Linked DNA regions of Thermosphaera aggregans. The protein of the gene in region 1 interacts with the protein of each later gene in a pairwise test. Links are inferred from orthologs where the notes say so. Each region holds a gene or a part of one and is shown in the gene's direction. Other genes may lie near its edges. The genes, in order: IMZ38_RS00080 and IMZ38_RS02130.

Evidence for each region.
Region 2: the proteins of IMZ38_RS00080 (region 1) and IMZ38_RS02130 interact in binary tests that used the Methanocaldococcus jannaschii proteins (3 or more experiments, as listed by UniProt). The link is inferred for Thermosphaera aggregans from one-to-one orthologs.

Annotation. Positions count from the first base shown.
Region 1 is NZ_CP063144.1:7,730-22,167, reverse strand. The notes cover bases 4,888-7,837. They hold IMZ38_RS00080 (RNA-protein complex protein Nop10), read left to right. Parts: upstream 4,888-6,235; coding sequence 6,236-6,439; downstream 6,440-7,837. Other genes in these bases: IMZ38_RS00070 (hypothetical protein), read right to left, coding at 7,732-7,837; IMZ38_RS00075 (DMT family transporter), read left to right, coding at 6,891-7,742; IMZ38_RS00085 (translation initiation factor IF-2 subunit alpha), read left to right, coding at 5,442-6,239; IMZ38_RS00090 (hypothetical protein), read left to right, coding at 4,888-5,440. Outside these bases: IMZ38_RS00120 (hypothetical protein), read left to right, coding at 1-129; IMZ38_RS00115 (transcription factor S), read left to right, coding at 160-504; pcn (proliferating cell nuclear antigen (pcna)), read left to right, coding at 565-1,311; IMZ38_RS00105 (DNA primase small subunit domain-containing protein), read left to right, coding at 1,289-2,431; IMZ38_RS00100 (hypothetical protein), read left to right, coding at 2,440-2,928; IMZ38_RS00095 (hypothetical protein), read right to left, coding at 2,931-3,329; more of IMZ38_RS00090, read left to right, coding at 3,428-4,887; more of IMZ38_RS00070, read right to left, coding at 7,838-8,001; IMZ38_RS00065 (NADH-quinone oxidoreductase subunit B family protein), read right to left, coding at 7,991-8,461; IMZ38_RS00060 (4Fe-4S binding protein), read right to left, coding at 8,454-8,975; IMZ38_RS00055 (hydrogenase large subunit), read right to left, coding at 8,972-10,609; IMZ38_RS00050 (NADH-quinone oxidoreductase subunit H), read right to left, coding at 10,602-11,486; IMZ38_RS00045 (hypothetical protein), read right to left, coding at 11,496-11,777; IMZ38_RS00040 (proton-conducting transporter transmembrane domain-containing protein), read right to left, coding at 11,774-13,276; IMZ38_RS00035 (complex I subunit 5 family protein), read right to left, coding at 13,266-14,438. UniProt on the Methanocaldococcus jannaschii protein: Involved in ribosome biogenesis; more specifically in 18S rRNA pseudouridylation and in cleavage of pre-rRNA.
Region 2 is NZ_CP063144.1:361,694-376,168, forward strand. Bases 846-3,832 are described here. They hold IMZ38_RS02130 (RNA-guided pseudouridylation complex pseudouridine synthase subunit Cbf5), read left to right. Parts: upstream 846-1,947; coding sequence 1,948-2,718; downstream 2,719-3,832. Other genes in these bases: cmk ((d)CMP kinase), read left to right, coding at 846-1,297; IMZ38_RS02125 (50S ribosomal protein L14e), read left to right, coding at 1,329-1,619; IMZ38_RS07300 (tRNA pseudouridine synthase A), read left to right, coding at 1,661-1,951; IMZ38_RS02135 (class I SAM-dependent methyltransferase), read left to right, coding at 2,722-3,300; IMZ38_RS02145 (glycoside hydrolase family 13 protein), read left to right, coding at 3,562-3,832. Also shown: IMZ38_RS02110 (7tm Odorant receptor), read left to right, coding at 1-371; IMZ38_RS02115 (50S ribosomal protein L34e), read left to right, coding at 435-707; more of cmk, read left to right, coding at 755-845; more of IMZ38_RS02145, read left to right, coding at 3,833-5,640; IMZ38_RS02150 (right-handed parallel beta-helix repeat-containing protein), read right to left, coding at 5,747-7,378; IMZ38_RS02155 (hypothetical protein), read left to right, coding at 7,494-8,120; IMZ38_RS02160 (NifB/NifX family molybdenum-iron cluster-binding protein), read right to left, coding at 8,145-8,555; IMZ38_RS02165 (DUF5320 domain-containing protein), read right to left, coding at 8,552-8,812; IMZ38_RS02170 (DUF134 domain-containing protein), read right to left, coding at 8,895-9,236; IMZ38_RS02175 (hypothetical protein), read left to right, coding at 9,440-10,000; IMZ38_RS02180 (winged helix-turn-helix domain-containing protein), read left to right, coding at 10,137-10,739; IMZ38_RS02185 (hypothetical protein), read left to right, coding at 10,833-11,387; IMZ38_RS02190 (hypothetical protein), read left to right, coding at 11,460-12,155; IMZ38_RS02195 (signal peptidase I), read left to right, coding at 12,323-13,366; IMZ38_RS02200 (hypothetical protein), read left to right, coding at 13,363-14,409; rbcL (type III ribulose-bisphosphate carboxylase), read right to left, coding at 14,414-14,475. UniProt on the Methanocaldococcus jannaschii protein: Could be responsible for synthesis of pseudouridine from uracil-55 in the psi GC loop of transfer RNAs.

The DNA of each region.
Region 1 (14,438 bases):
GTTTTCGAGGGCGGGGAGGCGTTGTTGAAGCAGTGGGAGAAGTGCTCGCTAGTGCTGAAGTTAATAAAGTGTTTGAACAATATTTACCTACCTAGCCTTCAAAGCGAGGACACTATAAAAGTGTGTTGAAACCATAGTTAAAACAACATGGTGGTTTGAATGGTTAGGTTTTGCCCCAAGTGCGGAGGGTTAATGAAACCGGTGAAGTCGTCGAAAACCACGGAGCTGGTTTGTGTTAAGTGTGGTTACAGGATGAAAGCTGGTGAAAGAGAGCTCGAGAAGTATAAGGTTTCATCGAAGATCGAGCACTCTACGAGAGAGAAGACAATAGTTGTCGGCGATGTTGACACTTCTAAACTGCCTGTTACGAAAGAGGCTACGTGTCCTAAATGCGGCAACCATGAGGCATACTACTGGATGATTCAGACAAGGGCTGCTGACGAGCCGCCGACAAGGTTTTACAAATGCGTTAAATGCGGTCACACTTGGCGGGAGTACGAGTAGTTCCAGCCGTGTTTTTATTTAACACTTCACATATCTAAAGAGTATATATGGGGGAGGATTTTGAGGCTTGAATTCCGCGACGCCAGGGTATGGAGGTATTCAATGATCTCTATAGCCAAGATAATTGACGAGGCTGCTTTTCAAATAGATGATTCAGGATTGAGGCTTAGAGCTCTGGATCCATCTAGCATCGTCCTCGTTGAATTCGTCTACCCTAGGGAAGCATTTACTGTTTACGATGTTAAGAGTAAGGATTACTTCGGCGTTGGAATGGAGGATTTCACAAAAATCCTTAAAAGAGCTGGTAAAGGTGACGAGCTAATCCTTGAGAAGACCCCGGACGGCAGGCTCTCCATAGTTTTCAGAGGCAGGGGTTTTAGAAGGTTCATGATTCCAAACCTAGATATCCCCGCCCAGGATATTCCTGAGCTATCACTGAACTTGCCCGTGAAGGCCAAGATGCTTCCCAAGATTCTCAAAGACGTTGTAAAAGAAATGGAGCCTATTAGCGATACAATCGTTTTTGAAGCAGTTCCTGAGGAGGAGAAGATCATTGTTAAAGCATCCGGCGATATTGCCGAGGCAGAGGTGGAGCTTTCAGTTGCGAGCGGCGCCCTTCTAGAGTTCGAGGCAGCTTCACACTCTACCTCCAGCTTCACAGTAGACTACCTGGTCAACATAACGGCTGCCGCCCAGGTTTCAGAGTATGTTTACATAGAGCTTGGCAATGATGCACCTATCAAACTCGAGTACGGCTTACCTCAAGAGGGCAAGCTGACATTCTATGTCGCTCCGAGATCAGAGTAGTATTGTTTTAAGGAACATTATAAGGAGCTACTACAAGAAGCGTCCATTACAACCTCCTCCCGAGATTCATAAGAGGGAAATAGCTCTTGAAAGCCTTGAGGATGGGGCTTACCTGAGACATCTTTCTTTCGCCTACATGGACAGGTTGTACGAGTATATTTTGAGTAAGAAGACCCCTCTCCACCTCTACTACTCCTCCGCACTTTACGAGAACCCTTCAGCACAGCCCATGGAGGCTAAGGGGTGGCTGGGCTCGGAGCTGATATTCGATATCGACGCTGACAAGTACCAGGGTTGCGGCGAATCATACTACGTCTGCATCAAGGATAACCAGGTTTACGATGTTAAGCCTGACTCGTGCAAGAGCGGCGGCAAGCCTTTGGAAATCCCCCTGTTATCATGGGATTGCGTTAGGAGGGCTCTTGAAGAAGCTGTCAAGCTCAAGGACATATTAACGAGCGACCTGGGCTTTAAGGATGTGAAAATCTTCTTCTCCGGTAACAGAGGCTTCCACGTTAGAGTATCCGATGAGTCAGTGCTTACTTTAAACAGCGAAGAGAGAAGGCTGATTGCTGACTATGTTTCATGTGAAAACCTTGACCAAGAAAGGGTTTTCCCCACCTACCGGTTTAAGAGGGAGGAAAGAGTCGTATTCTCCAACGTGGAGTATGGGTTGAGGAGAAGGGTGAAGCTTGAGGCTGAGAAAGCCGGTATCCTACGGAAGGATAGGTTGAGGAATGAGGAAGTATTCACTATAAGCGTGGACGAGCTCTCAATCATGTTGCAAAGCGTTTGCGTGTCGATAGATAAGGTTGTAACCATGGACTTGTCAAGGCTTTCCAGGTTCGTTGGGAGCTTGAACTGTAAATCAGGGTTGAAGATTGTTGAAGTAAGCGATGTCTCTAAGTTCATGGATTTCACGTACAAGGACCTCTCCCCGTTCAAGGGGAAAATCTCGGTAACCCCGCTGGTTGATTTTCCAGGCTTACCAATATATGGAAACAGGATTGATCTTCGCAAAGGGGTTAAAATGGAACTGGATGCAGAGGACGCGTTGTATGTGGTTTTAAAGGGCTTGGCGCATTTATATAATATAAAATCCTTGGAGGTTAAGGCTTGAGTAGCCCGTTGATACGTTTAATCAGAGATGAAATGTTTTCCAGGAACATTCAAGTAATACCTTCTAGCAGGATTGGAGAAGTCAGGGGGTTGGTTGAGAAGGCGTTTCTAGGGTTAGACGTGGGTGATGCCAGGTCTAGGGTCATTGTTAGAGACATGGTTGCAAACTTGGAGCAGGACGCTGAAATGTTGTCGAGGACGAGGGTTGTTAAAACAGTATTGGGAGGTGAGGAATTGCCAGAATCCTTCGATAGAGAAGTGCTGGAGCTTGCTAAGAGACTGGTTAAGGCTGAGCAGGCTATACTGTCCGCGAAAAACATTGTGCTCGGCAACAAGTACTTGGTTTTATTCACAAGCGACTGCAGGCTTGACGACAGTGTTTTCCGTAAAGGCGACATAGCCCTGCTTACCCAGGCTCAGTTGGTTAAGGGGGTTCTTCAAGACTGCTTAGTAACGTTGAAACACCCTATCGTAGAGTATTCAGATAACGTTGGTTAGTTTTAAACAACTTGCGCGTAGAAGCTGTAAGCTATGAAGAAGGTTATAGCCAGAGTGATTGACAGTATTATGAGCATGGATGTTTGAAGCAGGACCCGGATTCTCTCATCTTTCATCTCCTTGAAAACCCTTGGCCTCACATAGGTTGAGAAGTGTGGCAGTATGAAGCCGATTGCTGCGGAGAACAGGATTAGTGATGAGTACAGTATTGAAATCGCTATTAGCTGTGTGGCACTGTTCGGGTTGAAGTACTGGAGGTTCATGATGTTGTAGACCCAGTTCCCTAGCACAGCAACGGTGGATACTCCTGCGAGTATGAGGGAGTATTTTCTCGCCTTATCTAGTACGACATCGTATTCGACGAGATGCGAGTACAGCTCTTTTCTAAAGCGATCCTTCATCAACATCTCCACGGTTCCAAGTATCTCCTGCTTTGAATAAAAATCTTTATTACTTGACAGACCTGTGAATAAAGTAAGCAGTTAGAAATGGTGGTTGAATGAACGCTAGGTTTGTCGCAGGCATTGCTTTGCTAATAGTCTCTGCAACACTGTATGTTTACCTTGCATTCATGTTTAACCCTGCTTACCAGAACATTCCAGACGATGCTGCAGCCTGGATAGTGTCTTACGCTAAGACCTCGGGTAGTCTCGAAGATTATTGCGGGGCATTCCACAATGCCTGCGCATGGGTGTTGAAAACAGTGTACTACGCTGTCAACGCCTTAAGGATTCAGCCCATGGAACTAGCATTGATAGGCGGGATGTCCCTCCTCCTATCAGCATTCCTTCTTTATTTCCTGGTTTTCAAGGATGCTTTCATCGCGGGGTTTTCAACACTGCTCCTCTCCACGTCCCCGGTTTTCATATACTGGTTTAAGCCCAGCAACTACGGGTTCCCAGCCTGGGTGTTCACAGGATTGCTGGCTGTAGCGCTTACAGCCCTATACTTGTCCACGAGGAGGAAGATAATTCTTATCGCCGTGACCGCCGTCTACGGGCTTGCGCTAACGCTCTACCCTGGCTCATGGGCGTTGTCAGTGGTTACTGGCGTTGCATTTCTATTAGCGCTTCTTTATGAGAAGGAGCCTTCACTCTGCATTCATGGTTTAACAGCCTGGTTAGCAGCCTATGCTATCCCAGTACTCTTCCTTGGGACAAGCTACTTGGCAAGCATATGTATGCTGGGGATTATCTGGCTTGGAGCCCCCATTATACTTGCAGGATTATCCTATAAGAGCTTTGAGAAAGCAAGCGTTAAATTCTTCGCGGCATTGTTCCTCGCGATCTTTTCAACCCTTCTATCAATATATTTGTTGAAAACAGGGTTGTTAACGGGTTACGCGGAAATATTCTCTCGGAGATTTAACCCTGTCATAGACTACGGGATCCTCGGTATTTTCAGCTTGATGGGGTTGATAGTGTTTTCCAGAAGCGAGATCCTAGCAGGGAGAGGGTTTGACAGGACGGTTTTCCCTGTAGGATTCCTCCTCGGCCTTGTCCTCCCTTACGTGGATCCCACATCTGCGCTTCTATCCCTAGTATTCCTGGCACCGTTAGTAGGGATCACGCTTGCTTCACTGTTTACTTCATCAATGATCGTTGAGAATTTCAGGAGGAGAATACTGTTTGCAGCGCTTTCAATAATGATTCTGGCTGGCGGCGTAGCAGCAAACGCTGTCTACTCAGCATCAGTAATGGCGGCTAAGCCAAGCATCTACTTAGCAGACATGGACCTCTACCTGGGCGTTGGAGAGAAGCTTTTAAACGAGAGCGCATGGGCTTCAGCGCTGGAGGCGTTGAAAACAAACTTGTCAAGCACAAGCGGCGGCGTCCTCGTAGTCTCCTACTGGGATTACTCATGGTGGGTGCTCGGATATGTTGGCGGTGAAGGTGGCGTTAAGGTTTTGTCAACCCCGTTGAGCGATGTAAGCTACAAGAGGCTTACGTCATGGGTATTGTTGAGCGATGAGTTAACGGCTGTGAAAATATTGAAGAATATTTCTGAAACAACCGGGGTTTCAACAATCTACCTGGTTGTTTCAACAGCTTTCAGCATAGGCCTCACAGGCGGTAAATCCAATAACGCGTATCTTGGAGCAGTAATTCCAGGAGTTTCCTCCCTGTATGGGGTACAGCTACCTTACTATGCCGCGGCAGGGGATTTGTACAGGCTTCCAGTATACTCGTCACTGATGAACAAGTCGTACTTGGAGTTCATTAATACTGGTGTTGGCAGGACTGTTTACGAGGTTCCACTAGCCTGGAACACTAAAGGCGGTGAAACACTGCTTGCCGCAGTAATCGTTGACGGCTTGTCCAAGGCAGGTTTCAACGTCTACAACGTCCTGTATAGTCAGAGCAAGCTTTCAAGCACGTTAAAGTATTTTGAACTAGTCAACGTCTCCGCTAAACCAGTCTACTCGGTAACAGTATCATACTATTCATATGAGGTTAATTATGCTGTTTTAATATACAGATTAAACGTTAGTGGTTTAAGCGGGGTGTTTTGAAATGCCGATAGCTAGGCAGGAGTTGCCGAACGTGGGTGATTACGTTATAGGCACAGTGGTAGAGGTTTTTGACTACGGTGCCTACGTAACACTGGACGAGTATAATGGGCTGAAAGCATTCCTCCCGTGGAGCGAGGTTGCTTCGAAATGGGTTAGAGATATCAGGGAGGTTGTGAGGGAGGGGCAGAAGATTGTTGTGAAAGTGATCAGGGTTGATAGGAGGAAGAAGGAGGTAGATGTCTCGCTTAAGAAGGTAGCGGATAATGAGAGGAAGAGGAAGCTTCTATGGTGGAAAAGATATGTGAAGGCTTGCAAGATAACGGAGATTGTCGCCCAGCAGGTTGGAAAGAAGATTGAAGACGCGTACAGGGAGGTTATCTGGCGGCTAGAGGATGCCTACGGGGACCCGATGTACGCTATCGAGGAGGCTGTTTCCACAGGGCCTCAGGTACTGTTGAAAGCGGGGGTTCCGCAGGAATGGGTTGACGCTCTTATAAAGGAGGCAGGGAAGCATGTAAAGGTTAAGGAGGTCAGGGTTAGGAGAATACTGGTCATGCGCTCCATAACTCCTGACGGTGTTGAAAGGATAAGAAAGTGTCTCGGAGAGGTCTCTGAGGTTTTAAACGGGAAAAACGTGAAGCACGAGATATACGTGACCGGCTCCCCAAGATATGTTATAGACCTGTACTCGCAGGATTATAAATCCGCTGAAACCCTCATGGCGGAGGTTGTTGAAACGCTGGAGAAGTGTTGCAGAAGCAATCACATAGAGTTAAGTATTGAGGAGGAGAAGGCTTGAACTGGTTGATGAGAAAGTGCCCGCGATGCGGTAGATATACTTTATCAGCTTCTAAGTGCCCGGTGTGCGGGTCAGAACTAGTGGTCCCTCACCCGCCGAGGTTCAGCCCGGAGGACAAGTACGTGGAGTACAGGGTTAAGATGAAGAAGCTTAGCGGTGTACTTAAACTAGATGAGAAACCCTACTATGTCCCAGTATAGCTTCCAGGATTCCTGCTTCCAGTTTAATGGTTAAAATTTAAAAGCTCCTACTGAAGATATATCAAACTGTGTATGCCGCCGTAGTATAGCCCGGCCTAGTATGCGGGCCTGTCGCACGCCCTTCTCCCCTTTTCAATGTTTCAAAGAAATCCTCGTGCTTTACACCTGTTTTTCAAAGTGTAAGAATTGAGAGAGCGCCGCCGCCGGGATTTGAACCCGGGTCACGGGCTCTCTGCACGCCCTTCTCCAATCTAGAATACCATTACTTACTGTGCTTATAAAGTTTTCAGAGATCCAGCCTTAAGCACTCCAGGAGGCTCCCGCCCCTGGTTGATAACGGGTTAAAGGCTTCGATGTGTTTTAACGCCCTCAAGGCGGTTCTCCACCGGCGCTTCTGAAACTGGTAATTTATTTTAACGCATCCCTGTTTTGATGAATAAAGGGGTACTCAATGCTGCCGATGATTTACGGACTGATCGCCGGGGTGCTCTGGGGGTTTAACCCTGTGGTGATTAAAAAGTATGGGGAAGGCTTAGACACGGTCACTGTTAACGGTGTGAGAGCTTTCTACGCGTTTCTCCTCACGTTGATCATCACTTTCACGATTTCTCCAACGTATCAAGCGGATTTCACAGGGTTGCTGATAATATTTCTAAGCGCCTTATCCGGCCCCTTTCTCGGGGATATTTTCTACGTTAAAGCTATCAGGGGCATAGGCGGCGGGAACGCTATAACCATAGGCTACATGTATGTTTTCGTAGCAGAATTCATCTCCATCTTAATTCTAGGCGAAACCCCTGACTACCACATCCTGATAGGGACCCTGCTAGCGGTTTTCGGCGTGAGCTTGATATACAGGGGTTATGGGAGTGTTTCAAGTAGAAGAGAGTACTTATCGGCTTTTCTCACAGCCGTTTTCTGGGGTTTCAGCACTATTTTCTCAAGGCTTGCCACCCTGCACGGGGATCCCTTCTTCCTAACCGTGGTGAGAAACCTGTATGTTTTCACTCTTGCATCAAGTATTAAGGGGTCGCGGGTTGTTAAGGAATCGTTTTCTCGAAAAGGATTCATCCTTGGCTTTTTAGCTGGAGGTTTAAGCTTTGGACTAGGGATGGCTTTGTTCATTAAAGCTTTAAGCATAGGAGGTGTTCAGGTTTCAGCCCTCCCTACACTCATAGCCCCTGTTGTTGGGAGGGTTTTCTCAATAATAGTTAACGAGGAGAAGCCTGATTCCAGCGGTATAATTGGAACTTTTGTAACTGTTCTTGGATTAAGCATTGGTTTCTTGAAAACTACTTTTTAATCAACTTGAGCACTATGTATTCTCTTCCACTATACTCCTGTCCTGTTAAAGCCCCGTAATATCTCGGCTCGGTCAGGATTACCTGCCCCTCTCTCATCAAAACCTCGTAGTGTTCTACCGCGAGGATTTTCCTGAGTTCGTCTAGACCAATACTGCCCCATTCAATACAGTTCGCTACACCACTAATGAAGTGTCTTGAAAACGGTGTCTCATAGTACGTGTACTTGCACAGGTATACCTGGGCTTTCTCACTCTGCATGCTTGATCTCGCTCTTAACCTTCTTCGATACAAGGCCCTTGAACATTGCAACAGCGTACAGTATGGCTTCAGGCCTTATAGGGCATCCTGGAACATAGTAGAAAGCGTCAACCTTAACACCCTTCTCCTCGAGGATTTTCTGAAGCCCTTTAATCCCTCCTATCGTTGAATAAGTATCATGCCAGATACCTCCCCCTACTCCGCAAGAGCCGAGCGCTATTACAACCCTGGGTCTTGGAGCAGCCTCTATCGCGTTGACTACTTTCGGGAGAGCTTCAAGCGTTATCGGACCTGTTAGAAGTATGACGTCAGCATGCCTGGGTGAGGTTACAAGCTTCACCCCGAATCTCTCAGCATCGTGAAAGGGTGTTAGAACGTCGAGTATTTCAATATCACAAGCGTTGCAGCTTCCTGTGTTGAGGTGGAAAACCCAGAGGCTTTTCTTTAAAAACTTACTCACTAACACCACCTGTTCTTCTCTTGGCTACCGACTCTACGAAGGATTTCTTCCTGCAGTCAGGGCAGTCGTTAAGGTATTCCTCAGTGACCGGCGACTTCTCCACCACGTAGTACAGCATTTTCTGAGTCCCTCCTTCTCTATCACATGTTTCACACTTAGCTCTCTTGTGAACCACGTGCACGTAGAGGTCTGAAGCATCATCTGTGGCTAGCTCGAACTTCCTTGTCCCTTTAATAGCGCCTACGGGGCAGACGTCGATACATCTCCAGCAGAAGATACACCTCCCTATGAAGTAGCGGATTACAGTGGTTTCCTTATCACTAATCAACTGGAGAGCGTTAGGCGGGCACGCGTTAACGCAGGCTCCACATCCAATGCACTTGCTCTCATCTATCTCTATTAACCCTCTGAAATCAGGGGATACGAGAGGCTCCTCGTAAGGATACTTCTTGGTTACTCTTCCCGATTTAGTAGCTATTACTATGAGCTTAGCCGGCTTGAGCTTTTCACTCATAGTTTAACACCCTGTGTCAGGTTGAGCTTGAGCACGGATCCATCCTCCTTTACCACTACAACCCTGTCTGTGCAGGAGAAGCATGGGTCAATACTTGCTATTGTCAACGGGGCATCAGCCAAGGGCTGATCCCTCAGCATCACTTTTAAAGCAGGGATGTTGTTGTATGTTGGAGCTCTAACCCTCCACCTGTATGGCTTGCCCTCGCCGGTTATCACGAAGTGGATATCGCCTCCTCTCGGGGCTTCAACGACTTGGACTCCTATTCTACCTGGGGGAATGTCGAATTCCTCGAGACGTATCGGGCCCTTCGGTATCTGGTCGAGGAGTTGCTTTATCATCGAGATAGACTCTAAAGTTTCGTCAACCCTTACCAGGGCTCTCGCCATGTTGTCTCCCTCAGTGTAGACTGGTACTTTGAAAGATACATGCTTGTAAGCAGCATAGGGCAGGTCTCTTCTAGCGTCTCTATCTATGCCTGAAGCTCTTGCAACAGGGCCTTCAACCCCCAGCTTGACAGCATCCTCTTTCGGTAGGATACCGGTCCCGGTCAGCCTCCGCTTAACCTGGGGCACGGAGACCGCTACCTCTACTAGCTCCTTGAACTCTTTCTCAAGAGTCTCCAGGGTCTCCAGGATCTTTGACTTCTTCTCCTCGTTAATATCCTTCCTCACTCCCCCGACAAGGTTTATCCCGTAGGTTTTCCTGCTCCCTGTGAGGTATTCTGAAAGATACATTACTTTCTCGCGAATCCTCCACATGTGCATGAAGCCTGCGTCGTAACCCACTAGGTGGAAGGCCACGCCGAGCCAGAGGAGGTGGCTGTGAAGCCTTTCAACCTCTAGGATTATGCTCCTGATGAACTGGGCTCTCTCGGGGACGTCGAGCTTAGCAGCCTTCTCAACCGCGAGAGCGTAGCAAGTGCTGTGTTCAAACCCGCATATCCCGCATATTCTCTCAGCTAGGAAGTTTACCTGCTGGTAAGTCATCCTCGACTCTCCAAGCTTCTCAATACCTCTGTGAACGTGGAAACCTCTGTACTTGACGTCGACCACTCTCTCTCCTTCAACATACAGCTCGAAGTACTCGGGCTCGTGGAGCGCGGGATGGTACGGCCCCACTGGCACAGTCGAGGATTCCTCGGTAACCGACACCTTCTCGCTCACGGGAATCATGTTTGGGCGTTTATCGTACTGGAAATCCTTCCTCAACGGGTAGACCTCTGAGGGCCAGCCGGGCGGTAGGACAAGCCTGTAGGCGCTCCTGCCCTCGAACTCTATTCCAACCAGGTCCCGCGCCTCCATTTCACACCAGTCTGCAGCAGGGACCTGGTCAACAATGCTCGGCGCCCTGGGCTTGTCTCCCTCCAGATAGGTTTTCAAAGTAATGTACAAGCCGTTGGCGTCGTCTGTGAAAAGATGGGTGAGTGAGAAGAAGCCGTTTAAGGGTCGTTCATCGGTTGCAACACAGGTTCTGTGAACGCATTTAAACTCGTTGAAGAGCTTTCCAGCTAACCCGGGGAGGTGCTCCGGCTTGGATACTATGTGGACTGTGTCACCGTCCACGGTTATCGATGCGCCGGCGGATTCCGCTAGTTTTACGTATTTATCTATTGTAGAAGGATCTTTAAGCATAATAAACACCTATCAATAACCCTGTTATAGACAATGCCATTAAAGGTATATAAAGCTTGAGAAGGCTTGCAGGAGCAAGATCTATCCTAGTCCTCCCAACCACCGTGGCGGCAACACCGTAGATAACCCACATTACAATTATTAGCGGTAGTAGGATGAGGGGTGTCAGGAGCCCTGGGCTGGTTAAGGCTTGCAGAATGATCGCGAGGGGAACCATTTTCGCAAGGAGCCTCCTACTCAACAAGGCGTAAACATAGGCTGCGAGCAAGGGTCCGCTGAACTCTACGAAAACCCCTGATGCAAGCTCAACCTCTGCTTCAGCAATGTCGAAGGGCGGGCGCCCGGTGCTCACGTAGCTCGTTACAAACAATGTTATCATGGCGGATAAAAGCCCTATGTAAGTATATGGGTAGGCGGCTCCCCCTCCCAGTATGAAGGAGATAACCCCAACAGAAATTATCATTGTAAACTCGTTCACAAGGGAGACAACAACTTCTCTATAACCTCCTATCTGTGAAAACGGGTTTGGAACGAGGAGGGGTGTCATAGTGCTTGATGCTTGAGCAACCAGGAATAAAGCTAGCCCTGTGAACAGGATTTGAAAACTCCTCTCCACGATGATGAAGTAGTTTAGAGCAATCAGTGATGAGAGCTGTAGAATTATGGTTAGCAACACCATGTAGGTGGCTAAGGCGGAGCCCGTGAAGGGTTTAACCTCCTTGCCCATGAGTTTGAGGAAGTCGTATAGTGTTTGAGTTACGGGAGGTCCTATTCGTGTTTGAATAGTTGCTTTAACCTTCCTCTCCAACCCGTCGAGCAGTAAGGGTAGTATAAGCATCACGGCCGACACGATCCCTACCAGTATTATCTCGAACACATGCTCACCTCAAGCCATGTATGTTACAAGCCAGATTATCAAGATCGCGATCAGCCCGAACCAGAGGGATGCCATTATCATGGACTCTATCATTGTTATTTGAATCTTGTTGAGAATGATGGACAGCTTGTTTACCACGTATCCTAGTTTAATGAAGAACGCGTCACCCATGTTTATAGAGTACTGTAGTATTCCTCTAAGCAGGTCTGCCCGCGAGCCCTTACCTCTGTGAAGGGTTTTCTCCAGCAGCTTCTCAAACCACCGCATCGCGCTTCCTTTAGCCGAGCTCATGCTTCAACACCCGATAACCACTGCTGCTTCTCCTCTCTAATCTCTCTCAGGTTTCGCACACATATTAATATGGTTAACGGGGTTGTTAAAGCGATGATTATTAGGAGTGTGTAAATCCAGAAGTCAGCTGGGAAAACGGAGAGCAGGAGGTAGGAGAGTACTATTGTGAAGAAGGATAGGAAGTAGTCTCCAACCAGCTCGGGGTTGTTGAGGTTTTCAGGCGGGATTTTCAGCGGTGGCTTAATGGATGAAGTGTAGGCTGCTATGAACTTGCTCATGTATATCACGGTTATCACGGTTGAGAAGCTGATTATAGCGAGCACTGGGAGGGCTAGCAAACTCCCTGTTAGAACAAGGGAGAGCGTGGTGAGTATCAGGAGGAATTTCACAATGAAGCCGGGGGTTGGCGGGAAGCCAGCTAGGTTGAGGAATGTTAGGAAGGCTATGTTGAGCGCGTTCGGCGAGACAAGGCCTAGGAAGCCTAGCTTGTAGAGCTCGTGAGTGTTCGCGAGCTGCTCCATTATTGAAATGTTTACGAAGCCCAAGGCCTTGGCTATGCCGTGATACACGACGTATACGACTATCAATGTCTGTATGATGGGCTCTCTGACCAAGCCGTAGAGTGCGAACAGCATTGTAACAACGCCCATGTGCCCTAGTGAGCTGTACACTATCACTCTTTTAACGTCTGTTTGAACAGTGGTCATTAAGTAGCCGTACACGGATGTTATAATGCCCTGCGCCATCATGATGTAGAATACTGCAGGGTTGAGGCTGAACATTGAAATTACTATGAAGAGTGAGAAAGCACCCATTTTCAATAGCAACCCGCTTATCACGGATGAGCCTGGGGAGGGCGCGTGGTAGTGTGCTGTTGGGAGCCATGAGTGCAGGGGGAATTGGCCGAGCTTGGTGAGGAATCCTATGACTAGGATTAGTGATTCGAGAATTCCAACGCTCATGCTGGTAGCGGAGAGCTCGGTGAACGGGGTTAGCAGGGACTCTATGAAGCCGTATTTCTGGGAGGCAAGCACCCATATAGATAGTATTGAGATATCGCCCGGGGTGGCGCAGAAGACAAGGTATTTTATCGCCACAGGGTAGTTCTCATAGCCTTTCTCCATCAGTATTAGGAGGACTGAGACCAGTTCTAGAACTATCCAGAGAGTTATTGCTTCGATAAGGGTTTCAGAGGAGAACAACAGTATGATCAGGGAGAGCATGGTGTCCATTACCAGTTGCTGATACATCACCTTACCGTAGATTACCTTGTAGTAGCCCTCGGTGTGGAGGGTTAAGCCTACAGCTGCTATTGTGGAGAGAAGCATGAAATACGGCTGGAACCATAAAAGCTCTATCATTCCTACGAGGAAGAAGAGCCCGGGGATGAGGAATCCGAGTATTCTTAAAACTTTTGAAAGCCTGGGGTAGGAGTCCACTATCAGGGCTCCCGTGACTGGGAGCAGGATGGCAAGTATAACGTATGTTTTAACCAGCATGTTCACGCGGGCTCACCCCTCTGAACGCGACTGAGAACAATGTTGCTACTAGGACAGGTATCATCATGGTGAACGATACCACAAGGGCTATTGTGGAGAATCCTGATATCAGTATTGTGAGATTGTAGAGAACGTTGAGCGTTCCAAGCGCGAGGATAGCAAGCTGGGGTTTCAAGTCAACATTGTTAACAGGCTGGAGCACTCCCTTCCCCTTCCTCAGGTATATTTTGAAGTAGTTTATGCTTATTGATATAGTTGTTGCAATGTAGAACGCTATCCCCAGCAGGATGATTGTTTTAGCCAAGTCTAAGCCCTGGTAAAGGATCGCGTAAATGCTTAGAAACTTCGAGGTGAACCCGATGGTTCCGGGGATCCCAAGCATGGTGAAAACGGCTAGCAACCCTCCTATAGAGGATACCGGCATGATTGTTGAGACCCCGTGTAGCCCGTGAATGTACCTGCTGCCGTAAGCATACTCTACTAAACCCATTTCAGCGAACAAGGTGGTCTTGTAGGCTGTGTGCATTACTATTGATGTCAGCAAGGCCAGGAAGACGTACTCGCCCGGGTATAAGAGGTATAGGGCGAATACTAGGCTTATGAACCCGTTGGTCGATATCGTCGCGTATGCCAGCATCTTCTTGCCATCTCTTTGCTGAGTAGCTTGCAACCCGCCGTAGATTATTGAGAATATTCCGGAAACTATCAGGTAGAAAGCTATGATAGGCTCGTACTCTCCAAAGTCAACCAGGCTTACAACCCTGTACAAGCCTAGGAAGCCCAGCGGCGTCATGACACCGCTTAAAAGCGCTGAAGCAGGGGATGGGGCAGCGGAGTGTGCGCTTGGAAGCCAGAAGTGCAACGGTACTGTTGCGGCCTTGGTCACGAACCCCGCTATCAGCAAGGGTATAAGGTATGCGGGTACCATTGTCTTAACGGTTGCGAGGTCTGTGAAGCTTTTTAAAAGGTTTTGAAAACTCATCGCACCTGCGACCAGCAGTACCGATGTAATGATCATGGTGAAGACTGTTACCTCGAAAGTTAGCGTTGAAGTGAATATGAAGCCCCTGCTAGAGGTGAGGGAGCCCTCGTACGAGTGCTCTTCTCCTTCCTTTATTAAAGCGTATGCGAGGACTTCGGATATTGTCCAGAAAGTGGCGAG
Region 2 (14,475 bases), 350 kb from region 1 along the record:
AGGAAGCGGTCGAGGTTTACAGGAGCGTTCAAATCCCCGAAACCCCTAGGAGCAAGGGCGATGTGAGGCGGATCAGGAGGTACAGGCTCATGGTTAAAACAGCTAAGAGGAGGATGCTCCTCCTGTTTCTAACACAGTTCTCAGTGTTCATAGGCATGTATGTCTTAATGCTGCTAACCGTTATCACTATTGCTTCATGGACGGGTGTTGAATGGGTTGAAATACCCGTGGCCATACCCCTCCTCTCAGTGCCTTTAGAGGAGGGGGGTTTCACAACCCATGTAACCTTCATCTCCATTCTCGCCTTCGCCCTACCCCTCTACTTCGTTAACAAGAAGGTTAAGCTCTCCGAGGAGCCATCTCCTCCATAAAATTTAAGAAATCCTTACAATATTCATGAAACAATAGGCTAAGCCTGCTTACGGTGATCACTCATGCCGCGCCCAATGCTCAGGACAAGGAGCTGGAGAAGGGTAAGCGTTAGAACACCGTCCGGCAGGGTAGTGGTTCACTACGAGAAGAGGAGGCCAGGCGTTGCCAAGTGCTCGGTTTGCGGGAAACCCTTGAACGGTGTCCCCTCGCTCAGGCCCTCCAAGATGTCCAAGCTTGCTAAAACCGAGAAGAGACCTGAGAGAATGTACGGCGGCGTTGTCTGCCCCGACTGCCTTGCAAGAGGGCTGAGGGAAGCGGTTAGAGCGCAGCTGTAGCGGCTCAGCCAGCCTTGTCCCAACTCTAAAGGAGAGTGCCACGGGTCTTGGTTAGAATAGCGGTCAGCGGCCCCCCGGGTAGCGGGAAGACTACTCAGGCTAAGAAGATTGCGGAGCACTACGGGTTGAAATACTTCTCCGCGGGCGAGATATTCAGGGAGTACGCGAGATCCAGGGGGCTATCCCTTGAGGAGCTCAGCCTGCTGGCCGTGAAGGATCCAAGGATAGACTTGGAAATAGATAGGAGGACCATGGAGGTTGCCAGGGAGGACAACATCGTACTGGACGGGCATCTCTCAGCATGGATTGTCTCGGACATGATGGATGTTAAAATACTTGTTACCGCGCCAGTATCTCTCAGGATCCTCAGGATTGCAGGCAGGGATAACATACCCTTGGAGAAGGCTTACAGGGAGACAATTATCAGGGAGAACGCACAGAGGAAAAGGTTCATGGAGTTTTACGGCATAGACCTCGACGACCTATCCATCTTCGACGTCGTAATCAATACAAAGATAATAGGGGTTGACGAGGCCTTTCAGATCATTAGGACTGTTATAGATAAGGTTTTAAAGGGAGATCGTGGTTAAACGATTAGGAGATATATAGAGGTGTTTACCCATGCCGGCTATTGAAATAGGCAGGATATGTGTTAAGGTTGCTGGTAGGGAGGCTGGACGTAAATGCGTGGTTGTCGACATTGTTGATGAAAACTTCGTAATCGTGACAGGCCCCAAGTCCTTAACCGGGGTTAGGAGGAGGAAGACCAATATAAAGCATATTGAGCCAACCGACAAGATCGTGAACATCCCGAAAGGCGCTAGCGACGAGGATGTTTTAAAAGCCATCGGCACCTCAGGCTTAACAGACTTTATGACACAGGTTGTTAAGCCAAAGCTCTCTCCTATTTAAGCTGTTAACAAAATATTTTGTTTACAAGGTGTTCATGTTTTATGAGCTTAGCCGCTAAAGGCGTGGAGTTTATAGACTACATAACCAGGAAAGCCGGCTACGAGAATAAGTGGATAATCCTCAGAGATGTTGAAACAGACCCTTCACACGGGAAGCTCCCGTACGAGAGAAGCATTGAAGAACACATATCGTACGGCGTGATAAACCTGGATAAGCCTCCGGGCCCAACCAGCCACGAGGTTGTAGCATGGGTTAAGAAGCTGTTCAACATTGACAAAGCCGGTCACGGGGGTACCCTAGAGCCCGCGCGGGGCGGGGAAACCCCAAGGTGACCGGTGTCTTACCGGTAGGGCTGGACAATAGCACAAAGGTTATTGGCAACGTCGTCCACTCGGTTAAGGAGTACGTGATGGTGATACAGTTCCACGGGGACGTGGAGATCGGGAAGCTTACTGAAGCATTGAAATACTTCACCGGCGAAATATATCAGAGACCGCCCCTCAGGTCAAGCGTGAAAAGAGTTTTGAGAACCAGGAGGATTCACGAGATAGAGCTCATCGACTTCAAGGACAGGTTCGCTCTCGTCAAGGCTTCATGCGATCCTGGAACATACATGAGAAAGCTCGCGCACGATATTGGGTTATACACCGGGGTAGGGGCTCACATGAGGGAGTTGAGGAGGACGAGGACAGGCCCCTACAGGGAGGATGAAACACTTGTAAAACTCCAGGATGTCAGCGAGGCACTGTACCTCTGGAGGTTTGAAAAAGATGAGAGGATGCTTAGAAGAATAATCCTGCCAGTTGAGACAGCGGTGACACACCTTCCTAAGATAGTGATCAATGACTTAGCTGTTGACGCGATCGCTCACGGAGCAAGCCTAGCAGCCCCCGGCGTGGTAAGGCTTACCGAGAACGTTTCAGCAGGGGCTACCGTGGCTGTTTTCACGCTTAAGGGAGAACTGGTCGCCCTGGCCAAGGCGTTGAAGAATGCTCGCGAAATAGCTTCGATGGAGAAAGGCATAGTTGCAAAGACGAAGAGGGTTTTAATGCCTACTGGCGTGTACCCCAGGTTCTGGAAGACCGGTGGAAAGGGCTAGCTAATGCATTATTTCAAGCCCGGTAAACCCGGAGAGAAGGTTTTAATCCCCTTCACAATACACGGGCACACTTTCGAGTTCGTCTCATACACGAGCCTTTTCTCGGGCAAGCAGGTGGACGAGGGGACGAGGCTCCTGCTTGAAAACATCAAAACCCCTGCTGAGGGAGAGGTTTTAGATGTCGGATGCGGGTACGGCGTGATAGGTATTGTGCTAGCTAAGCTCAACCCGAGGCTCAGGGTTTACATGACAGATGTGAACCCGCTTGCCGTTAAAACAGCCGAGCACAACGCGGTGTTAAACAGGGTTAGGGACAGGGTTTTAATCCTGCAGGGAGACAGGTATGAGCCTGTAAAGGATAAGGTTTTCAACGCGATATACTCCAACCCTCCCTTGTCAGCAGGCATGAGGATTGTTGAGGAAATAGTGCTGGGAGCGGCTAACCATTTAGCGCCGGGAGGGTTCGCACAGTTTGTTCTAGCCAGAGGAGGTGACTACCTGAGGAGAAAGGCGGCGGAGACCTACAGGGTTGTTGAAGCCCGTAGTAAAAAAGGTTATATTCTCCTATACCTAGAACCATAATAGGAGCCGGGGTGCCCGAGCGGTCTAAGGGGCTGGCCTTGAGAGCCAGTGGGCGCACGCCCGCGCGGGTTCAAATCCCGCCCCCGGCGCTGCCTTACTCCCAGATAATGACGGGCCTCCCTGGTTTCCAGAGGTCATTGTTAAACATTATTGAAGCGTTGACATATTGTTAGAGGGTATACTGGTTTATAGTTAAACGTTTAATTACCGTTGATGAATATGAATTACTTTGACAGCTTAAAATTGCCAGGAGTGATGGGATTGTTCAGGCTCCTAGGGCGGAGGATGATAAGTAGTGGGCGTGCCAGAGGGTTCCTAGTAGAGTTTTCCCGTGAATGGCCCGAGAACGCTAGGAGAATATACCTGGTAGGTAATTTCACAAGCTGGTTCCCAGGCTTCAAAAGGCTTGCCAAGAAAGGGGGCAGGGGTTTCACTGTTCTTGAGCTGTTTCCAGGAGTATATGGCTACGGGTTCGTCGTGGACAACGATTTCACCAACATCCTAGACCCTGAAAACCCGGATACAATCCTCCTTCCAAACGTTATGACGCTGGAGGAGAACGCTTTCAAAGGGAGTAGGCTGGAGTTGAAGCCGCCCGTGGATCCGAGGGATTACGTGGTTCACGATGAGAATGATGAAGTATTCCTGCACAGGCATCTCGACCACTATGTTTTCAGGCTTAGAACCGGTGTTAAGGTTTTGAAATCCATACTGGTCGTCAATAATGAAGAATACGATGCGTCGGTGGTTTATGAGACAGGGTTTGAGAAGGTTTTCGAACACAACGTCCCTGTGGAGAAGCCTGGGAAAGCCATCACATACTATTTCAGGCTCGAGGCCCCTGGGGAGGAGTTCTCGTATGGTTTTAACGGGGTAGGGGAGAGGGTGCAGCCTATTCAGGTTTACACAGGCGATATTAAAGGCTTCGACAAGCCAGCGTGGTACATGGGCGCAGTGTACTACCACATCTTCGTCGACAGCTTCTACAACGCCGACCGGTCAAACGATCCCCCTGTAAAAGTGCCTGACACCGCTCCTAGGAGCCACGGGTATTTAGGCGGGGATTTGAAAGGTGTTACGGAGAAGCTCGACCACGTTGTCAGCCTCGGAGCCGAGGCTATTTATCTAACCCCAATATTTCCAGCCGGTAGCTACCACAGGTATGATGTTAAAGACTACCTTGGCGTTGACCCCTACCTCGGCTCAATTGAGGATTTCGAAGAGCTTGTCAGGAAAGCCGAGGAGAAGGGCATAAAAATAGTTCTTGACATCACACTCCACCATATGGGGGTTTGCCACCAGTTTTTCCGGGACGCTCTCACCAGGCGTGAGAAATCCGACTACTGGGACTGGTTCATCTTTCTTGAAAAACCCAGCCAGGACTTCTTAAGCCAGGCTGTCAAGTTGATTGAGGAATGCAATTATCAAGGGTTAAGGAACCTAATTTTTAGAGCAGGGTATAGGAGGCCTTTCTACGAGGCCTTCTACACTGTCTGGGCAATGCCCAGGATTAACCATGAAAACCCTGAGACCCTAAAGTATTTCATCCACGTAGCCGAATCATGGATTGGGAGAGGCGTCAGAGGCTTTAGAATAGATGTTGCGCACGGTGTAATGGATACTTGGATGCAAGCCTTCTACAGGGCTGTTAAGAAGAATTCAAAGGATGTCGTCATCATCGGCGAGGTATGCGACCACCCGTTCCTTTACAGGGATTACATGGACTCCTACATGAACTACTGGCTCAGATACATCCTCCTGGGAACGCTTGTTAAGGGCGATCTCAGCCCTCGGGAAATGGTTGCGAAAATCGGGGAGATCCTAGCCTCCCACCCCGTCTACCAAGCCACCATGCTCTACAACCTCCTAGGCTCACACGACACTCCGAGAATCATTGAACTAGTGAAAAAAGATAAGACGTTGCTGAAGCTGTTGATAAACCTGTTGAACATTCTCCCGGGTTCCCTGGCAATATACTACGGGGATGAGGTAGGGCTTGAAGGGGGGAACGACCCGGACAACAGGAGGCTCATGAAGTGGGATCGTAGAGAATGGGATGAGGAGGTTCTCACCACCTATCTTGAAGCTGTTGAAACACGCAGGAAACACACAGCAGTGAGGTATGGCTTCACACGGACATGGCTCTGCAACGATAAAGTACTGGTTGTGGAGAGATGGTTGCAAGGGGATAAAGTTACCGGGTTGTTCAACCTTACAGGGGAGGAGGCAGATGTTTCAGACTGTGTAGGAAAATTGTTCAGGGAAGCTTCCAGCAATAACCATGTCGAGATGAAATCGTTAAGGGGCCACGACTTTGTCATTATCGCTCATAATAGGTAAACGTATTCACCCCGAGGGAAGTTAATTGCCGTTAACCTATGCTGGTTTAACGCTTAAGCATTCAAGAAAGGCCCTAGACGTGAAAACGTGTCTAGGGCTATTTAAACTATCTTCTCACTTTTTTAAACAAGAGGATCAGGGCTAGCATTAGCAGAATTATAGCGGATATTGCAACATATGTTATTGTTTCACCACCTGGGGCCTCCTGTTCCGTCATACTTGTCTGAGAGGTTTCCGTGCTAGTGGTCGTCGGCGAATAAGTTGTTAGGGTGGTGGTGCTCGACGTGGTAGCAGTTAGCGATGCGTATGGTGGGATGATGGGGTTCGCCAATGGATACTTGTCGACTGATTGCTTACCTGTTGAAGAGGGAATGATGTAAGGTTGGTCAACTATTCCATCGGAGTCGGCATCCGGACCCGTGTGATCATACCAGTAGTTCCCTACTCTATGTGTCTCATTCTCCAGGTACCACTGGTTGAACCCGCTGTCATCCGCGGCGTTATAGTTGTAGCAGTACCAAAACGTGTTGCCGAATATGAGGTTTTCCGAAGTATACTCTGACATGTAAATGCCAACCCAGCCTGTCATGTTTACTAGGTTGAAGGATATGGTGTTTCCATGCCCGTTAGCCGCGTGAACACCTCTACCGCCTGATAAGTAGTTGTATGATATTTGATTATAGTCACCGTGTAGCTGGATCGCGTGGTTTCCGCTGATGGTGTTGTGGTGGATGATATTATATCTTCCAACCAATCTAACTCCTATGTCACTCCCTGTTATCTTATTTCCTCTAATCTCGTTGCTGCTTAAAGATGTTTGAGGTATATCAATCCCTATCTTCCCCGTTATCTCGTTCTCCTCTACAAACGCGTTTGATCCCGTGAGCGTTACTGCGTTCTCGTTTGTGGAAGATATTACGGATGATTTAACCGTTCCGGCTCCAATCTTCAAGGCCGTCTTTCCTGCAGAGATACTGCTTGAAAATATATCGGTGTTGCCGCAACCTGACACGCCTATGCCGTTTGACACCTGTATTGTTGAGTAGGTTATTGTTAAACTATTGCACACCCCCCACACGCCTGAGGGAGTACCGTATGTCTCAGCCCCGCCGGCGCTTATTTGAACAGATTCCAGGGAGACTACCCCCTCCGTGCGGCTTGCATCACCCACTTGAACACCGCTAGCACCGCTCTCTACGATGATGTTGGCTAGAACTATCCCCCTGCCAAACAACTTTACCGCTGAGTCGAGGCCTGAAGTAGGGTTTTCCAGTAAAACCTTTAGAGAAGAGATGTGAACGTCATCTGCTTCAACAACTATTCTACCATTTACAACTACCTCGGCAGGGCTTGTGCCAATTATCGTTAAGCTCTTCGATACTGTGAAACCCATGTACACCCCTCTTGAGACTATTATGATGTCTCCTCTCTCAGCGTTGTCAACGGCTGCTTGAATCTCGGGATAGTCGCCTGGTACATTAATGGTTCTACCGTGGGTTATTCTTGCGCATCCGAGAGCCGTGAGACCTATTAGTAGGAGGAGTAGTAGGAGTAGCCTAGTCTTCACTAAATAGTACATTGATAAGGCCTCCTTTAATGGTTGATACTTGTTTTGTTTTACTAATAAACTTTTCCCACAAACATGCCACAACCAATTATCGAATATCATGTTATGGTTTAAAACCAGGTTAACACAGGGCTTGTTTGAGATTAAGAGATAGACAACTTCCCTATCCATGCAGAGTGGGGGAACAACGCAGATCAGTGATGGTTTGATAAAAAGATACGATAGTGTTCAGTTCTGGAAACACTTTTTATGTACGTTGCCTGTTAATAATGCTGGGTGTCTACCAGTGAGGCATGCATGGTTTAAGCTTACAATTACCCTGTTCGCAATATTGCTCACAGTTTCTGCAACGGTCTCAGTGAACGCTGAGAACGTTGTATACCACCAGGGAGACTGGGCCTCCTACAGGGCGTCCCTGAATATTGGAGGAACCGAGTGCGTGTACAGGATCAGGCTCACAGTTAAGGATGTTAACGGCACTATTGTCAAGTATTCTCTAGCGCTTGAAAATCTTGAGAAAGGCGATGAGCAGAAATGCCAATTAATCTCAGCACTCCTGCTTCTCGGGTTTACGTTTTCAACAAATATTGAAAGAGATGTTTCAGCCCTCACCCCTGAGTCTAAGGAGGTGTTGATAAATCCTTCGTACACGGGCAAGTACACGACAAGCGATGGTGCAAGAGTCTCTTACACCAGGGGTGTTTTAACAGTGCTTGAGCAGGAGTCCAGCGATGTTATTGTAAGCCGTGTTAAGATAGAGCTCGTGGATACCAGCATATTCCTGATCAAGATGTACAGCTGGATACCCTACATAGTGATCGCAGGTCTCGCCTTAATACTGGCTGCGGCAGTAGCATTTTTAATCAAGCGTTTAAGGAGGAAGGTTGAAAATGCTGAGCCAGTTCGAGTTTAGGTGATCGATTCGAGCAGAATTTTATTAATCAAGCTCCCTGGGCTCTAATGCTTCCTCCAACTGTTTGTTCACGAACATTTCAACAGCTTTGCCAAGCGGCACCAAGCTTCCCGTAGCACCCTCCACCGGCACATAGTATATTTTAACACCGCTCTCCCTTAGCAAGCGGAATGCTCCATAACCTATTCCGAGCACTATTACGGAGTCTACGCCCCGTGAAGTCAGCATCTCTATCACCCTGCTCCCCCTGCCATGCTCATGCCTTACATGGGGGTTCTCAATAATCTCTAGAATCCTGTAATCATTCCCTGCTACCTGAACTATGGCGAAGAAGGGCGCCCGCCCAAAGTGAGGGGTTAAATAGTACTCGCTCCCAACCTTTACCACTGGCGCGGCTACCATGAATGGTTGAATGCTAGAGGACTCACTGCTCATTTCAACCCTGCCTCCCTATTCCTGAGCTCTTCAAGCCTCTTATCTATTTCCTTCAAGACGACTTCGGTTAGGTATTTCCTCAGCTCCTCCAGATACTTTGCCTCATCCTCGTTGCTTACCGGTGGAAGCGGAGTAGTGGTCCACAGCCTGCACCATCCTCTTCCGAAATACCAGCCTGGTCTCTCCCAGGGTGGTAGATTGCTCCACGGCCCTTTTCCAGGATGTGGTTTCCAAGACCTTATCCAACGCCAATCCATTTTTACACCGTATTAGAAATATGTTTCAAATACCTTTATATATTTAAGGATTTTTCCGCTGAAATAAGAAACATATTTCAATCTACGGACTCGACCCTCCCGACTCCTGTTTCGACGAAACAACCCTAATAGGCTTATGCTCGATGAGCGCTTTAGCCAGCTTAAACCTTGCCTGCTCTAGTATTCGCCAAAAAGTTGTTTTAGACAGCTTCAACCTCTCCGAGGCCTCGTCCGTGGTTAAACCCTGGTAGTGAACCAGTGAGAAAGCCTCGATCTCGAAATCATAGATCTCAACGCACTCACCCGGGTTGAAGCCGGCAACGGGCTTCACAGGCAGGTAGAAAATATCCGTGACGCCCAGGCTACTCTCGACCTGCGCCCTAACCCTATACCGTCCCCAGCGATGACAGCACCGTCTAGGCATGGTTAAACCCTAATTTAAACTTGAAACATATTCCAATAAATATCTTTGCCCCAGCTACTAGGAAATGAGTAATTACTGCTAACAGTCGCGTGCTTTCTGTCCTGGAACATGTTTCAACCAGGATGAGTACTATCCATATGTATGAAAGATACGCTTGCTTTATTAATAGTTGAAGCGTGATCTTAAACCAAGGTGTTTGTATTTTGACAAACGTTTTCATAGTCATGATGTTCCTGCTTTCAATCCTACTAATAGGCGTCGGGTATGGCTTATGGAGCGATACTTTGAAAGCCAACGTCTACATCCACATGTTCCCCGGGTATTTGGAGATAGGGTCCTGGAAGGTTTTCGCACGCTACAGATGTGATGGATGCCTAGGCTATGATTTAACATTCTTGTCGCCAAGCAACGACACCTTACACATACTTATTGGAAGCAGGGTTGTTGAATACTTGTGGATAGGGCTGGTAATAGAGAATAATAAGGAAGCCAGCCTCTACTTGGAGAACATAGAGGTCAAGATCAACGATACTTCAGGAGAATACGAGTTAACCCCAATATCATACCTATATGAGCCTGTTAAAACAGGCATAGGCTACATGCCCTACTGGGGAGGGGTTAGGTGCTCTGACCTACCCGTGAACGGTTACCTAGCAGGGTATCCTGTGCTGGTTAAGCCAGGTTATAAAATGGTTGCATGGCTCTATGTAGAGCTCGGGCTGAGCAATGCTGAGATCACTGTGGAGATAGTTTCAGGTTATTAAAATACACTGTGATGGTTGATTAAACAATTTCTCATAAAAAATAACTAACTTCTTTTTTAAAATGTATTAGATATACGGAAGCTTTATAGGTAGATAAATGCATTTATTATTTAAATGATTAACGAAGGTTTAATGCTTGAGTAATAGAACGCGAATCGACATAGTTGAAAAAATCCTAGACTATATAGCAAGAGAGGAGAAAGCTCTTAAAACCCATATCCTCTATGCCTCAAACCTGAACAGTAGCAATCTTAACAAGTACCTGGAGTGGATGGTAAAGCTCGGTCTTGTAGAAAGGTTTGAAGATAACAGGAACATAGCGTACGCGATCACCCCTAAAGGGATAGAACTTCTTGAAAAGTTGAAAAACATCAACGATGTATTGAACAGTAAGAGGGATTTGCTGAGCGACGAGCTCGTCTTCTACAGGGATGTTTTCAAGAAGACCATGGGCTCGCAGGAGTTCACGGTTTCCTACAGGTCGGTGATAGGTAAAACCGGGTTAACATACATCCACCTCACAGTGGGATACGGGGGTGTTGAACACCTTCTAGTATCTTTAAACGAGGCAGTTGTCTCCCAGTATTTAATTCGAAATCTCGCGTACTCACTGCTTGTCTCAGACGACACGGGCATGCCCTTATTGATTGTTTTGAGAAACAAGAGAATACAAGATGTAGTTGAAAGGCTAGCCTCATCCAATTCTCCGGAGAGAAGGGTTAGGATAATAGTGGTTTAATATGTATAGTTAATACATATGGTTAATACATAATACTTCTGCACTAGTGTTTTAAAAGCTGCTTACAATAACCCAAACCGAAAGGTGTAATGTATGAAATCTATATCAACTATAATGGGCTTAACCTTCATAGGGTTAATGCTCCTAGCTCTAGGAGTGGCAACAGCTATGTGGATGGAGACATTGTGGATAAACACTTATATCGAGACTGGCGAGGTAAGAGTTGCCTGGACCGAGTGGACGTGTTCGGACCAGGGCCCAGACCCCCAGGCTGGCGAACCCTTCCATAACGAGGAAGGTAAGAATGTAGCGCAGTGCATTGTAACGCCGGAGATCTACGATGACGAGCAAAACGTTATCAAGGTTAACATCACACTGGTCAACGCATACCCCGGTTATGCACCGTTCATAACACTATACGCTGGTAATATTGGAACGATACCTGTTAAACTATTGAACTATACTAATCTACAGTACGATGAGGAACCATTGACGGTTTACCTAGACATTCCAGAGGACACTCAGATACATCCAGGCGAATCCCTGCCTATAGGGATACACATAATTGTGAACCAGGAAGCCGAAGAGCTAACAACATACTCGTTCGAACTGGAATTCACGTTCGCACAGTGGAACGAGGTTCCATAGTTTTTCAGAGAGAAATGCTTGCTCATAGCAAGCATTAAACCATAGCGTAACAACGTAATAAGGTGTATTCAAATGAATAAAAGCATAATGTATATGTTAAGCATAGCGCTCGTAGGGGTGTCAGTCCTCGTAGGACTAGCCATGTGGACTGACAGCTTGAAAGCAAACAGCTACGTGTCAACAGGAGAGCTTGATTGGGAGATCGTGCCTGGTCCAACTATCTGGCTGGACGCATGCGGTCTTCCGCCGGGCTATGGAATGTTCAAAGGGAACGACTGGAACGCAAGCCTTCTCCCAATGCCAGGCGCCATCCAGCTCGACAAGGACGTGGGGTGCACTAGCGTCACCCTAATAGATTCTGACGGCGATGGAGACTATGACACAATGAATGTTACCCTAGTGAACGTTTACCCATGGTACTATACTCACATAGCTTTCAAAGTACACAATGATGGGACAATACCTTTGAAAATATGGAGAGTTGTCTTCGACGGACACGAATACTATGAGATAAACGAGGGTGAGCTGCAGCAAGGCGTTGAAGTTGACTTGGACGGTGATGGAAACCCCGACATACTAGTATGGTGGGGAGACAACTTCGGGAAGCAACTACATCCTTGTCAGTCAGCAGACATAAGCTTCGATTTGACAATACTGCAGACAGCTCCACAGGGAGCTTCGCTCTCATTCACAATATACTTTGACGCGATAGCTTGGAACGAGTATTATACTCCGTCCACAGTTACCCCAATCCAAGGGCCAGAGTAGCCCCTGCGAGGCGCGTGTAAATGAGCAGATCTTTTTTTATCGAAAACATCCAATTCATATATTTCTCCCTAGTCTTTTCAGCCCTAATTATTCTGTTCACGGGCAAAATGCTTTACAGTAACGCATACTACTTAATTCCTTCAGTGATTTTTCTTATAGGTTTTAGCGTGAACTATTCCTACCTGAAAGGGTTGAGCGAGGACTTGTCGCATTCTTTCAACGCTCTATCCTTGATTATATACCTGGCATCTTTCCTAGTAGCAGGCTTGATATGGGGGTTTGGATTAAACACTTTACTTTTAACGCCTCTCACGCTCGCCTTGAGGACTATGCTGGTTTTAACAGCTGTGTTTTTCACGGAGTCTTCCAGAATCCTCCTCACGGTGAAAACCCGTTTACACTCCCACTCTGTTTTTGCCACAGCTGTTTCAGCACTCCCCTTAGCAGTCATATACGCGTATGTTTTCGAGGGCGTGCCCTCCGGTTTAAACTGGGTTATAAAATACCTTGCCTTTGCATCATACAGCACGGTTTTATCGATCATAGCGTGGAGGTACGGGTTTAAAACCTCGTTATTGAACGCATTAACCTATGCTAGTCTCTTCTACCTATCCCCTGTCATACCTGCCTCTACATCTCTTCTTACAAGTGTTCTCACATTAACATTGCAGACTATTCTGCTCTCAGGATCCCTGTACGCCCTGGCTAAGCCTGCCCCGGTCCCTGCAGGATATCGTGCTCGAAAACCTTCTTCAAAAATCTTCTCAATCATGCTTATCGCGCTATCGATTTTACTACTCGGCTCCTTCCTCCTCGGGGTGAGACTGCTAGCAGTGGGCAGTGGCAGCATGACTCCCTCAATCAATATTGGAGATGTTGTTGTAGCAATACCGGTTTCACCCGGCGAGCTGAAAACAGGGGATGTCATTGTTTTCACCGGGGACTCAAGCCTTATTGTTCACCGGATCGTTGAGCCATCAGGCAACAACTGCTTCGTAACAAGGGGGGATGCTAATGAAAGCCCCGATCCTTTGTGGGCTTGCAGCGGTAGCATTGTTGGAAAAGTTATAGCCGTGATCCCGCTGGTAGGGTTGCCGACAGTTATTCTATTGGGTTTTCTACGCAGCTTCTCATCACTAGTATCCCTGATGCTTGCTTTATTATCCCTTGTTTACGTTTACCATGTTGTGAAAGGAGTTGTATTGTTTTGAGCAAAATCCTATCTAGAAACCGCTTATTCTCAGGGAAGGTTGTTAAAAGCCTCCTCTTACTTCTCACAGTTGTGTCTATCCTGGTCTTTGCTACCAGTGCTTTCTACCTCGCCGAGAGCTATAGGCTTCAGCCCTACATTACCTACAAGAACTCGTACAAGACAGCGGATATCAATTCCCAACCCTACTACAGCGTTCTCGTCAAGCCCTCGCTAATATATGATTACGCGACTGTGGTGACCTATTCAACAGTCTACCTTTCCCTGGCGGAGAAAGTTGATTATGTCTTCAACTTATCCTGGGCAGTGTACAATAACACAGCGAAAGGCCCGGTTTCAAGCATTACGTACAGTGTTGAACCTGCCCTCTTAATAACTACTTCAACGTGGAGTAAAAGCTTCGCAATAACCCCCGAGATCCTTGAGACGGGCGAGGGGGTTGTGGTTAAAGGCTCCTTCAACATCAGCGAGCTGGAAGGCTTAGTGGACGCTATAGACAAGGAGGTTCGGGTAAGCTCGTGGAGGTTTGACGCAAACACTACTTTGAGCCTCAGGATTCATGCCGCATACTCTACAGGGGTTAACGCTTCCTACGAGTTGAAACCTTTTATAGCGCTAAGCATCAACAAGATATACAATCTCCTGGAAATATCTACAGGCGGTTTGACCTCATCCTACGGTGAAGAAGTTAAGAAAACCATTGAAAACACGATGACCCTCCCATTAGGATTTAGCGTTAGAGTATCCACTGTTAGAAGCGTGGCAACCATTTCAACACTAACCACCGGCTTGCTGGCAGCGGTAATGGGTTACACCTCCCTCAGGTCTTACGGGGTGTTCAAAACACAGGGAGGGAAGAAGTTTAAGAGAAGGATTGTGAAAGCACGTGTAGACGAGTACCGGTTTAAAACAGTCATCGTGGAGAGTGCAGAGGATTTTGACGCGCTGGCTAGGAGGGTTGACGCGCCAGTCATATATTCCGAACAGGATAGGAAATACTACTTGGTAATAGGAGATATTGCATACGTTTACCAGGAGAGTTAAAAAACTATATTGGTTTAACAAACCCCCATTTCTCCAGGGCCCGGGCAAGCTCCCTGTGTGATTCAG